2 regions of the Desulfovibrio piger genome follow, and region 1 is predicted to be linked to the other one. Evidence: predicted binding sites of a transcription regulator. Region 1 holds the regulator's gene; the other holds the start of a gene.
What was found. The regulator sigma-54, encoded in region 1, starts transcription at its own class of promoters, with help from an activator protein. The targets are predictions, from matches to a motif close to CTGGCACGGNNNNTGCTT.
Positions count from the first base shown of each region.

Region 2: a site for sigma-54 is predicted at 2,845-2,862, ahead of hpsG ((2S)-3-sulfopropanediol dehydratase). Genes of this name have one in related genera too.

Region 1 covers NZ_LT630450.1:283,392-289,318, reverse strand. The annotation lists gene rapZ (RNase adapter RapZ) at 1-770, opposite strand, end outside; gene hpf (ribosome hibernation-promoting factor, HPF/YfiA family) at 812-1,351, opposite strand; gene rpoN (RNA polymerase factor sigma-54) at 1,374-2,804, opposite strand; gene DESPIGER_RS01485 (CTP synthase) at 2,984-4,627, opposite strand; gene DESPIGER_RS01480 (phosphoribosylformylglycinamidine synthase subunit PurQ) at 4,836-5,648, shown strand; gene DESPIGER_RS01475 (Nif3-like dinuclear metal center hexameric protein) at 5,840-5,927, shown strand, end outside.
Region 2 covers NZ_LT630450.1:1,664,496-1,670,422, reverse strand. The annotation lists gene DESPIGER_RS07710 (TRAP transporter large permease subunit) at 1-1,346, opposite strand, end outside; gene DESPIGER_RS07705 (TRAP transporter substrate-binding protein) at 1,424-2,422, opposite strand; gene hpsG ((2S)-3-sulfopropanediol dehydratase) at 2,922-5,417, shown strand; gene hpsH ((2S)-3-sulfopropanediol dehydratase activating enzyme) at 5,552-5,927, shown strand, end outside.

The sequences.
Region 1 (5,927 bases):
TAGCGGCCTTCCGCTTCCATCTGCGGCAGCATGAAGCGCACCAGGTCGAAAAGCTTTTTCTCGAATTCCTGCGCTGCCTCGGTGGCAAAGACATAGTCACGGACCGCCTTGTCCTTGCCGCTGAGAGGACGCAATTTCTCTACAAAATAGGGGTTGGGCAGGAAGCGCAGGTCAAAGACGAAATCCGCCTCGCGCGGGACACCATACTTGAAGCCGAACGAGATGACGTTGACACGGATGGCCCGCAGCCTGCCCGGCGTCCTGCTCCAGCGCTTCTGGATGGCACGGCGCAGGTCATGGATGGAAAAACGGCTGGTATCTATGACCAGATCCGCCATCTCGCGCACAGGGGCCAGCCGCGCGCGCTCCTCGCGCAGGGCATCCTCAAGCCCCATGCCCTCGCGTTCCAGCGGGTGCGGCCGGCGGGTCGTGGCGTAACGCCGCATGAGCTCCTGCGGTCCGGCCTCCAGAAAGAGCAGCATGGGCCGGACACCGTGTTCCGCAAGCCGGGCAAGGGCCACGTTGAGCTCTTCCAGAAAATCCTGCTGCCGCATGTCCATGCCCAGGGCCATGCCCCGGAAACGCTCCATGGATTCGCGCCGCATCATGTCCGCCATCTCGGCGGCCAGCCCGGCAGGCAGTCCGTCCACGGTAAAATAGCGCAAGTCCTCAAAGACCTGCAACGCCGTACTCTTACCGGCCCCTGAAAGGCCGGTGACGATGCAGACCTGGACAGGCGTGGCCGCTTCATCGGATGATGTCTGGCTCATGGCACTCTCGAAGGGGCCCCCTTGCGGGGGCCCCGAAGTCTTTACAGGACAGGGTCGATGACGGCATAGCCGCCGATGCGGCGGCGGTACACCACATTGACGCGGTCGGTCTCGGCATTGATGAAGACCAGGAAGTCACTGCCGATGGATTCCAGCTGCATCAGGGCTTCGTCCAGATGCAGGGGCTTGGGCGCAAAGCGCTCGGTGCCCACCACGGCGGGCTCTTCATCGGGATCGGCTTCCAGGTTGTAGGTGAACACGTCCACATTGGCGTTGCGGGCCTGACGGCGCTGTTCCTTGACGCGCGAGACGTGCTTCTTGATCTGGGCCTCGACCTTGTCCACCACAAGGTCGATGGCGGCATACATGTCGGAAGACTGTTCGGAAGCGCTCAGGTGCAGCCCCTCGCCGGCGATGGTCACTTCACAGCGATGCCGGAACTTGTCCACAGTAAGCACAACACCGACTTCCAGTCCGGAAGCCTTGCCAAAAAAGCGCCCCATCTTTTCCATGCGGCGACGGGCATACTTCTTCAGATGATCGGAGGCCTCGAAGTTCTTGAAAGTGAAAGCAATGTTCATAGAACCTCCCGTGGTGCAGGAATCAGAAATGTTCCTTGCGCTTTGAGGATGAGGGGATGTTCAGCGCCGTGCGGTACTTGGCCACCGTGCGCCGTGCGATGTTGACCTTCAACTGTTCCTTGAGCAGCTCGCCGAGCCGCTCATCGCTCAGGGGCGATTTGGGATCTTCAGCAGCGATGAACTTTTTGATCAGGGCCTTGACACTTTCAGAGCCTACCTGACTTCCATCGTCCAGTTCAAGCCCGCTGTTGAAGAAAAATTTGAGCTCGAAGATGCCGTGCGGCGTCGCCACATATTTGTTGGTGGTGATGCGGCTGACCGTGGACTCGTGCATCCCGATATCGTCGGCGATATCCTTGAGGATGAGCGGCGCGAGCTTGGTGACGCCGTCGCGGAAAAAGGGCTGCTGGTGCTTGACGATGCTTTCCACCACTTTATACAGCGTCCGCTGCCGCTGGTACAGACTGCGGATGAGCCAGGAGGCCGAACGTATTTTTTCCGAAACGTAGTCCTTCTCTTTTTCATTACAGGAGGGAACGCCATCACGCAACATGCTGGAGAGCTGCAGATGCGGCAGGCCCTCCTCGTTGAGCAGGATGACGAATTCGTCGCCGACACTGTACACGAAGACGTCGGGGCTCACATAGGTGGGCTCGCTGCTGTCGAAGCTGGCACCGGGCAGGGGCTCCAGGGACTGGATGATGTCCAGGTATTCGCGCAGGCCTTCCATGTCCAGCTTGAACTTGCGCAGCAGGGGCTTGTAGCGGTGGGCCTCCAGGTCTTCCAGATGCGACTGCACCAGTTCCATCAGGATGGGGTCACGGTCATAGCGCAGGTTCTTCAGCTGCACCAGCAGGCATTCGCGGGCATCCCGGGCCGCCACGCCCACCGGATCGAAGAGCTGCACGCGCTCCAGCACCGTCTGCACGGCCTCCGGCGTGGTGGACGCCATCTCGGCGATCTCCTCCACGCTGGCGCGCAGATAGCCCGAAGAACCCAGGTTGCCGATGATGATCTCGCCGATCGCCTTCTGTTCGTCCGTCAGGGTCGAAAGGTGCAGCTGCCAGAGCAGATGCCCTTCCAGCGTGGGCTTGGCCGAATAGCGGGCCTCCAGGGGGGAGATCTCTTCCGCGATCTCCAGCTCCCGGCCCTGCGAGGTACGCGGCGTGCTGGCGAACTCGCCAAGATATTCCTCCCAGTCGGCATTGCGGGACAGATCCGCGTCATAGACTTCGTCCTGGGGCTTCTCATGCCGGGGCTCTTCCTGGTCCTGCTGGGCTACGGGCTCATTGGCCGGGGCCTCTTCCAGGAAAGGATTCTCCAGCAATTCCTGCTGGACGGTCTCCAGAAGTTCGACACGAGAAAGCTGCAACAGCTTGATGGCCTGCTGCAGCTGGGGGGTCATGACCAGCTGCTGCGACAATTTGAGTTGTTGACGAAGTTCCAATGCCATGGGGTGCTATCCTGTCAGTAAAAATTTTCTACTTTTCAAATACCATGCCACATGCTGCACCAATAGGCAAGGGAGGCGGGCTTGCGAGCATAAAAAAGGGAATATTTCAAGTCATTGCATAAAAAAAGGACGCCCCGCGCCGGCGGAGCGTCCTGAACGGCTTTTCGTGCACAAAAGCCCTATTTCCTGTGGTTGTCCTTGGCGGCCTTGATGAATTCACGGAACAGGGGATGCGCCGCCATGGGGCGGGACTTGAATTCGGGGTGGAACTGGCAGCCCAGGAACCAGGGATGGTCGGGCAGCTCCACGATCTCCATCAGGGAGCCGTCGGGAGCGGTACCGCTGAAGACCATGCCCTTCTCTTCCAGCAGATCCTTGAAAGCGTTGTTGAATTCGTAGCGGTGGCGGTGGCGTTCCTCCACCAGCTCCTTGCCGTAGGCCTCAAAGGCGCGGGTACCGGGGATGATCTTGCAGGGGTAGGCGCCCAGACGCATGGTGCCGCCCTTGTCGCTCTCGGCATCGCGCTTTTCCAGGTTCTTGGTGCGGAAGTCGAACCATTCGGTCATCAGGTAGATGACCTTGTGGGCGCTCAGGGGATCGAACTCTTCGGAATTGGCGTCTTCCAGGCCGGCCACATGGCGGGCGAACTCGATGACAGCGCACTGCATGCCCAGACAGATGCCGAAGAAGGGGATGCGGTTTTCGCGGGCATAGCGGATGGCGGCGATCTTGCCCTCCACGCCGCGATAGCCGAAGCCGCCGGGCACCAGGATGCCGTCGCAGCCGGCAAAGGTGGCGGCCACGTTGCTGTCGTCCACGTTCTCGGAATTGACGTAACGCAGGTTCACGGAAACGCGGTTGGCCACACCGCCGTGGATCAGGGCTTCGTGCAGGCTCTTGTAGGCTTCCTTCAGGTCCACATACTTGCCCACGATGGCGATGGTCACGCTGCCCTGGGGATTGGCGCAGTCGTAGACCAGCTTCTTCCAGTCTTCCAGATGGGCGTTACGCGCGGGCAGTCGCAGCATGATGGCCACTTTCTGGTCAAAGCCCTCCTCATAGAAACGCAGGGGCACTTCATAGATGTTGCCCACATCCACGGAGGAGAAGACGGCATCCTGGTCCACGTTGCAGAACAGGGCGATCTTGCGGCGCATCTCCTCGGGGATGCTGTGCTCGCAGCGGCAGAGGATGATGTCGGGCTGGATGCCGATGGAAAGCAGCTCCTTGACGCTGTGCTGGGTGGGCTTGGTCTTGTGCTCACCGGCGGCCTTGAGGTAGGGCACCAGCGTCAGGTGGATGTTCAGGCAGTTGTCACGGCCCAGCTCGGACTTGAGCTGGCGGATGGCCTCCAGGAAAGGCAGGCCCTCGATGTCGCCCACGGTGCCGCCGATCTCGATGATGGCCACGTCAGGGGCATTGTCACCTTCGGCCAGGGAAAGCACGGTATGCTTGATCTCGTCGGTGATGTGGGGGATCACCTGCACGGTGCCGCCCAGGTAGTCGCCCCGGCGTTCCTTGGCGATCACGTGGTTGTAGATGGCGCCGGAAGTGGTGTTGTTCTTGCGCGACATGGGCACGTTGAGGTAACGTTCGTAGTGGCCCAGGTCCAGGTCGGTCTCGGCCCCGTCATCGGTCACGAACACTTCGCCGTGCTGGAAGGGATTCATGGTGCCGGGGTCAACATTGATATACGGATCCAGCTTTTGGATGGTGACGGAAAGTCCCCGGGTCTGCAGCAGGGCGCCCAGCGAAGCCGCGGCAAGGCCCTTGCCCAGGGAAGACAACACACCGCCCGTAACAAAAATGAACTTGGTTTTCATGAACTCCTACCTTTTGATGACATACAGCGGACCGTGGTCCGGACCGCATGTGCTGCACGCGGACGAGCCGCCCTCGCGCAATCGGGAGGTTTTACACCAATCTGGATCATTTTACCAGCATTGACTATTATAAACTTTGCAGGTAGTCTCTTTTTCCATTTCCATAGTGGCCCTTTGTGGCTACCGCTTGCAAGGAGGCTCCTGCCGCATGGGCACAGTCAATACTCTCGTCATCACCGGCTATGGCACCAATTCCCATCTCGAAACAGCCCACGCTGCCCGTCTCGCGGGTGCTGACCGCGCCGATGTCGTGCATTTTTCCGATATCGTGGCCGCCAAAGTCCGCCTGAGCGATTACCACTTCCTTGTGTTCCCCGGCGGGTTCCTGGATGGTGACGACCTGGGCGCCGCCCAGGCCGCCAGCATGCGCTGGCGCTATCTCAAGGACAGCACGGGCACCCCCCTGCTCCAGTCCCTGACCGAATTCATCAACGACGGCAAACTGATCCTGGGCATCTGCAACGGCTTCCAGCTGCTGGTCAAGCTGGGCGTGCTGCCCGCCCTGGACAACAACCGCTTCGAACGCCAGGTCTCCCTGAGCCACAACGACTCCGCCCGTTACGAAGACCGCTGGGTGCATCTGCTGCCCAACCCCAAGAGCCCCTGTGTCTTCACTAGGGACCTGCCCATGATGGCCATGCCCGTGCGTCACGGCGAGGGCAAGCTCATCGCCCGTGACGACGCCACCCTGCAGCGCCTGGCCGATGAAAACCTCATCGCCCTGCAGTATGCCGATCCCGAGACCGGCAAGGCCACCATGGAATACCCGCTCAACCCCAACGGCTCCAGCCTGGCCATCGCCGGCCTGACGGATCCCAGCGGGCGCGTGCTGGGCCTCATGCCCCATCCCGAGGCCTTCCACCATGTGACCAACTACCCCACCTGGACCCGCGGCTCCATTGATGTGCCCCCGGCCACCCAGCTGTTCTCCAACGCCGTGCGCTACCTGCGTGCCCTTTAATATATAAGGAAGGGGACTTCCCGCTTGACAGCGGCCTCAGGGCCGGATAGATTCGCTGAACCGTTTTGCCGGTTACGGCCCCAGTGGTCGCAGACACAGGTGTCGATCATTTGCAGCGAGCCTGCCGCCCTTTGCTTTTGAAAGCACTTTTCTGGTTTCAGGGAAGTGCTTTTTTACTGTGAGGGAGAGAGATGCATATAGCAGAGATCATTTCCACCATCGAACAGATGGCCCCCCTGCAGGGCGCCGCGTCCTGGGACGCTTCGGGCCTGCAGGTGG
Region 2 (5,927 bases), 1.4 Mb from region 1:
ACGCCCACGATGAGGCCGTAGAAGGCGGCCACGGCCGCGGCTTCGGTGGGGGTCATGATGCCGCCGTAGATGCCGCCCAGCACGATGACCGGCACCACCAGGGCCCATTTGGCCTCCCAGAAGGCCCCGCCCAGGGTGCGCCAGTTGCGCTCCTTCTGCTCACCGCGCCAGCCGTGCTTTCTGGCGTGGAAGTAACAGTAGAGCATGAGCACGAGGCCGGTCAGGATGCCGGGGACGATGCCGCCCATGAACAGGTCGCCGATGGAGACCTGCGAGGAGACGCCGTAGACCACGAAAGGGTTGCTGGGCGGGATCATGACGCCCACGCAGCCGGCGGCGGCCACGAGGGCGGCGGCAAAGAACCTGTCGTAACCGCGCTCGATCATGGCCGGGATGGTCAGGGCGCCGATGGCGGCCACGGTGGCGGGGCCGGAACCGGAGATGGCGCCGAAGAACATGCAGGTCACCACGGCGGTCAGGCCGATGCCGCCGTAAAGGCCGCCCACGATCTCGTCGGCCAGGTCCAGCAGGCGTTTGCTCAGGCCGCCCGCGCCCATGTATTCCCCGGCCGCGATGAAGAAGGGGATGGCCATGATGGGGAAGCTGTCGATGGACGTGAAGCAGACCTGGGCCATGTATTCGATGGGCAGTGTCTGGGAACAGATGATGGTGGCCAGGGTGGCCAGGCCCAGGCTGATGGCGATGGGCACGCCGATGACGCAGAGCAGGGCGAAATAGCCGAACAGCACCGGCAGCGGCTCAAGGTAATCCGCCAGGTACCAGGGGCTGATGATGGCCGCGGCAAGGGCGAAGCCCAGCAGGGAGTCCAGCGGGCCGCAGACGCGCACCTGGCCCTGGATGCGCTGCAGCAGGCGCAGGCACATGAGCCCGAAGCCCAGGGGCAGGACCAGGTACGGCACCAGGAAGGGGATGCGCAGGGCCGTGGTGTGCTGGGGGAAGGTCAGCAGGCGTTCGATCTGGCCCCAGCCGAAATAGGCGATGACGCCGGTCAGGACGAGGAACAGGCTCTCGACGATGATCCAGCTGATGTTCTGCAGGCGCTCCGGCAGTCTGTCATAAAGGATGTCGACACGGATGGAGGACCGCTTCCTGATGGCCGCGGAAAGGGCCAGATAGGAGATCCAGATGAAGATGTAGCGGGAAAGCTCTTCGGTCCAGACAGCGGCGCCGGCGCGCTCGATGAACTGTGTGATGATGTAACGGTAGATGACCTGCCAGGTGATGAACAGGATGATGGCGAGCAGGCCCGTCACCATGAAAATTTTTTCAAAATTTTCGTTGAGCCAGGGGAAGAGCCCGCTTTTGCCTTGCACATTTTCACGCATGACGAACCTCGGTGTAAGCGCAAAAGGAGTCCTGCGCGCGGCCTGTGTCCACGCGCAGGAGGGAACGGCTGAAAGGCTTACTTCTGGGTCTCTTCCAGAAGCTGCAGGATGTCGGCCGGCACTTCCCGGGCGAAGGCCTCGTAGGCGGGGCGGGTCCTGGCCTTGAGCTCGGCGCGCTCGGCATCGGTCAGCATGTGGATCGTGATGCCGCGGTCACGGAAGGCCTGCCAGGCCTTTTCTTCCAGCGCCACGCTTTCCTTGCGCTGCCAGTCGCTGGCTTCCCTGGCGGCTTCGCGCAGGATCCCCTGCTGTTCGGGGGTCAGGCTGTCCCACTTCTTCTTGTTCATCAGCAGGACGTGCATGGAGTAGTTGTGCTCGGAGTTGACGGCGTACTTCAGCACTTCGGTGTGCCTGGCGTCGTTGAGCAGGGAGAAGGTGTTGCCTTCGGCGTCCACGGTGCCCTGCTGCAGGGCGGTGTAGGTCTCGCCCCAGGCGATGGGGGCGGGGTTCATGCCCAGTTCGGTGGCCACGGCCACTTCCACGGGGGAGTCGGTGGTACGCACCTTGAGGTTCATCAGGGACGCGGCGTCTGTCAGCGGCTTGCTGGCGGCCACGAAGTTGCGGTAGCCGAATTCGGAGAACATCAGGGTCTCAAGGCCGATCTTGCGGGAAGCCTCGCGCAGGGCGTCGCCCAGCCTGCCTTCGTCCAGGGCCTTGTACAGGGCCTGCTGGTGGGCCGGGGAGGTCACATAGGGCAGGTCGATGGCCATGTACGCCTTGGAGAAGCTGGCCAGGTTGGGGGTGGAGCTGGAGGAAAGGTCCAGGGTACCGGCCTGGGCGGCCTCGGTGGTCACACGGTCACTGCCCAGCTGGCAGTTGGGGAACAGCTGGATGCGGATCTTGCGATGGCTTTTTTCCTCCACCAGCTGCTTGAATTTTTCATAGCCCACGGTGACGTTGTTGCCGGGAGCCATGGGATGACCGAGACGCAGGACCAGCGGACGTTCCGCCAGGGCGGCGGTGCTGAAGCCAAGGATCAGGGCCAGGGCCAGAGCCAGAACAGTACGTTTACGCATGCACACCTCACATGGTTTATGGGGACACAAGACGGTTGCTTGTGCATAATTTCTCAAATCCGCGGATGCGTCTTCTCCGCCGAATCTAGGCGAGCAAAATTTTTTTTTCAACAAGCACCAGTTTTTTTAAGGATTTATCTTTTTATTCTGATAACTGTTCGTGATAAGATGCTGCAAAAGTGCATCATTTGGGGGGATGGAAAATTCAGGAGGGGAGTTTTTTCGATATGTCGGCCACACGGGTGCCTGCGGACGGAAGAAGGCCTTGGGGATGCGACCGGCCATGCCGCCGATGATGCATTTTGGAATCTTCGGCCCCCGAAAAAGCTGTGAAAAAAATTTTTAGGCGCAAAAATGCATCATCCGGGGATGTTTGTGGGGGATGGTGAAAAAATATCTTTTAAATACGGTGTGTTATTGAATTGGCACAGGCATTGCTATTTATTTCGCAAGCGATTCGTCGCGACATAGTCAAACACCCTTCAAGAGGAGAACGGATATGTCCCAGACTGTTTGCGAATGCAGATCCCCCCAGGAACAGCGCCTGCTCGACAAGATCGAAGGCAAGGTCGACCGCTTCCGCGCCACCCATGAGCGCGTGTTCCGCATGCTGGAACGCTTCGACGGCATGAAGCCCCGTATCGACATCGAACGCGCCCTGTACTTCACCCAGTCCATGCAGGTGACCGAAGGGCAGCCCCTGGTGCTGCGCTGGGCCAAGGCCCTGATGCACATCGCCCGGAACATCACCGTGTATGTGCAGGATGACCAGCTGCTGCTGGGCCGCGCCGGCTGCGACGGCCGTTACGGCATCCTGTACCCCGAACTGGACGGTGACTTCCTGGACATGGCCGTGAAGGACCTGCCCACCCGTGCCACCTCGCCTGCCACCATCACCGCTGAGGACGCCAAGCGCGTCATCGAGGAGATCGCCCCCTACTGGAAGGGCAAGACCTACCACGAAGCCCTGGCCGCCGCCCTGCCGCCCGAGATCCACAAGCTGACCTACGACGATCCCAAGGGCCTGATCTCCCGCTTCATCGTCAACGAGACCTCCTCGTTCCGTTCCTCCATCCAGTGGGTGCATGATTACGGCAAGATCCTGAAGCGCGGCTTCAACGACATCAAGCGCGAGGCTGAGGAAAAGCTGGCCGCCCTCGATCCCGCCAGCGCCACGGACATGTGCGAGAAGAAGCCCTTCCTGGATGCCGTGGTGATCGTGTGCGACGCCATCGTGCTGTGGGCCAGGCGCCATGCCGACGAAGCCCGCAAGGTGGCCGAAAAGACCGATGATCCCGTCCGTAAGGCCGAGCTGCTGCGCATGGCCGCCAATGCCGAACGCGTGCCCGGCGAGCCCGCCCGCGACTTCTGGGAAGCCTGCCAGAGCCAGTGGTTCGTGCAGATGTTCTCCCGTATCGAGCAGAAGACCGGCACCACCATCTCCAACGGCCGCATGGACCAGTACCTGTACCCCTACTACCAGCAGGACATCGAGAACGGCAGCCTGGACAACAAGAAGGCCATCGAGCTGCTGGAATGCATGTGGGTGGGCATGGCCGAATTCATCGACATGTACATCTCCCCCTGCGGCGGCGCCTTCAACGAAGGGTATGCCCACTGGGAAGCCGTGACCGTGGGTGGCCAGACCCCCGACGGCCGCGACGCCACCAACGAACTGACCCATCTGATCCTGAAGTCCAAGCGCGAATTCCCGCTGCACTACCCCGACCTGGCCGCCCGCATCCACAGCCGCTCGCCCGAAAGCTACCTGTGGGACGTGGCCGAGACCATCAAGGACGGCTCCGGCTTCCCCAAACTGATCAACGACGAGGAAGTCGTGCCCCTGTACGTGTCCAAGGGGGCCTCCTTTGAAGAAGCCCTGGATTACGCCGTGTCCGGCTGCACCGAGGCCCGCATGCCCAACCGCGACACCTTCACCTCCGGCGGTGCCTACATCAACTTCGCCGCCGCCGTGGAAATGGTGCTGCGCAACGGCCGCATGAAGAAGTACGGCGACATCGTGCTGGGCGAAGAGACCGGCGATCCCCGTGACTTCAAGACCTGGGACGAATTCTGGAACGCCTATGTGAAGCAGCACATGCTGTTCCTGCGCACCGCCTTCACCCAGCAGTACATCGTCAACAACCTGCGTGCCCGGCACTTCGCCCAGCCCATGGGCTCCGCCATGCACGACCTGTGCATGAAGCACTGCATCGACCTGCACCAGACCCACATCCCCGAAGGCATCGACTTCGGTTACTTCGAATACATGGGCCTGGGCACCGTGGTGGACTCCCTGTCCGCCATCAAGAAGCTGGTGTTTGAAGACAAGAAGCTGACCATGGACGAAGTCATCAAGGCCATCGACGCCAACTTCGAAGGCTACGAGGACGTGAAGGCCCTGCTGAAGTCCGCTCCCTGCTACGGCAACAACGATCCCTATGCCGACAGCATCGGCCACGAGATCGACCGCCTTTCCGTGGAGTTCGCCGCCAAGTACAGCCAGAAGGACCTGGGCATGTTCTACAACGTGCGCTATGTGCCCTTCACCTCCCATGTGCCCTTCGGCAAGGTGGTGTCCGCCACCCCCAACGGCCGCGTGGACTGGTTCCCGCTGTCCGATGGTTCCTCCGCTTCCCACGGCGCCGACGTCAACGGGCCTACCGCCGTCCTGCTGTCCAACTACAACACCAAGAACATGGGCATGCGCGACCGCTTCGCCCGCATGCTGAACATCAAGTTCACGCCCAAGTGCGTGGAAGGCGAGCAGGGCACCGAAAAGCTCGTGTCCTTCATCCGCACCTTCTGCGACCTGAAGCTGTGGCATGTGCAGTTCAACGTGGTGAACAAGAGCACCCTGCTGGCCGCCCAGAAGGATCCCCAGAAGTACCGCAACCTGATCGTGCGCATCGCCGGGTACAGCGCCTACTTCGTGGACCTGTCCCCCGACCTGCAGAACGACCTCATCGCCCGTACCGAACACGATACCATCTAGTCCCGGTTGCCGGCGGCGGCCCTGTGCCGCCGCCGGCCTCTGTACCGCCTCCGGCTGCCCTGCGGGGAGGCCGGAGGCCTTGGCGTTTTCCCGCGCCTTCCCTGCCAACCCTCAACCTCTCCGGCGGTGACCCCGTGATCGAAAACAACAACGCGCGCGGCCTCGTTTTCAATATCCAGAAATATTCCGTGCATGATGGTCCCGGCATCCGTACCATCGTCTTCACCAAGGGCTGCGGTCTGCGCTGCCGCTGGTGCAGCAATCCGGAATCCCAGAACCGGGAGCCGGAGCTGGCCTACAACCAAGGCCGCTGCCTGGGGACGGACAAATGCACCCGCTGCTTCAAGGCCTGTCCCAACGGGGCCCTGTCCCGCCGCGAGGACGGCTTCGTGGCCATCGACCGCGGCAAATGCGCGGGCTGCAAGGACATGCCCTGTGCCGAAGCCTGTCCGGCCCAGGGCATCATCGTCTACGGCAAGCCCTATACCGTGGCCGAGGCCCTCAAGGTTG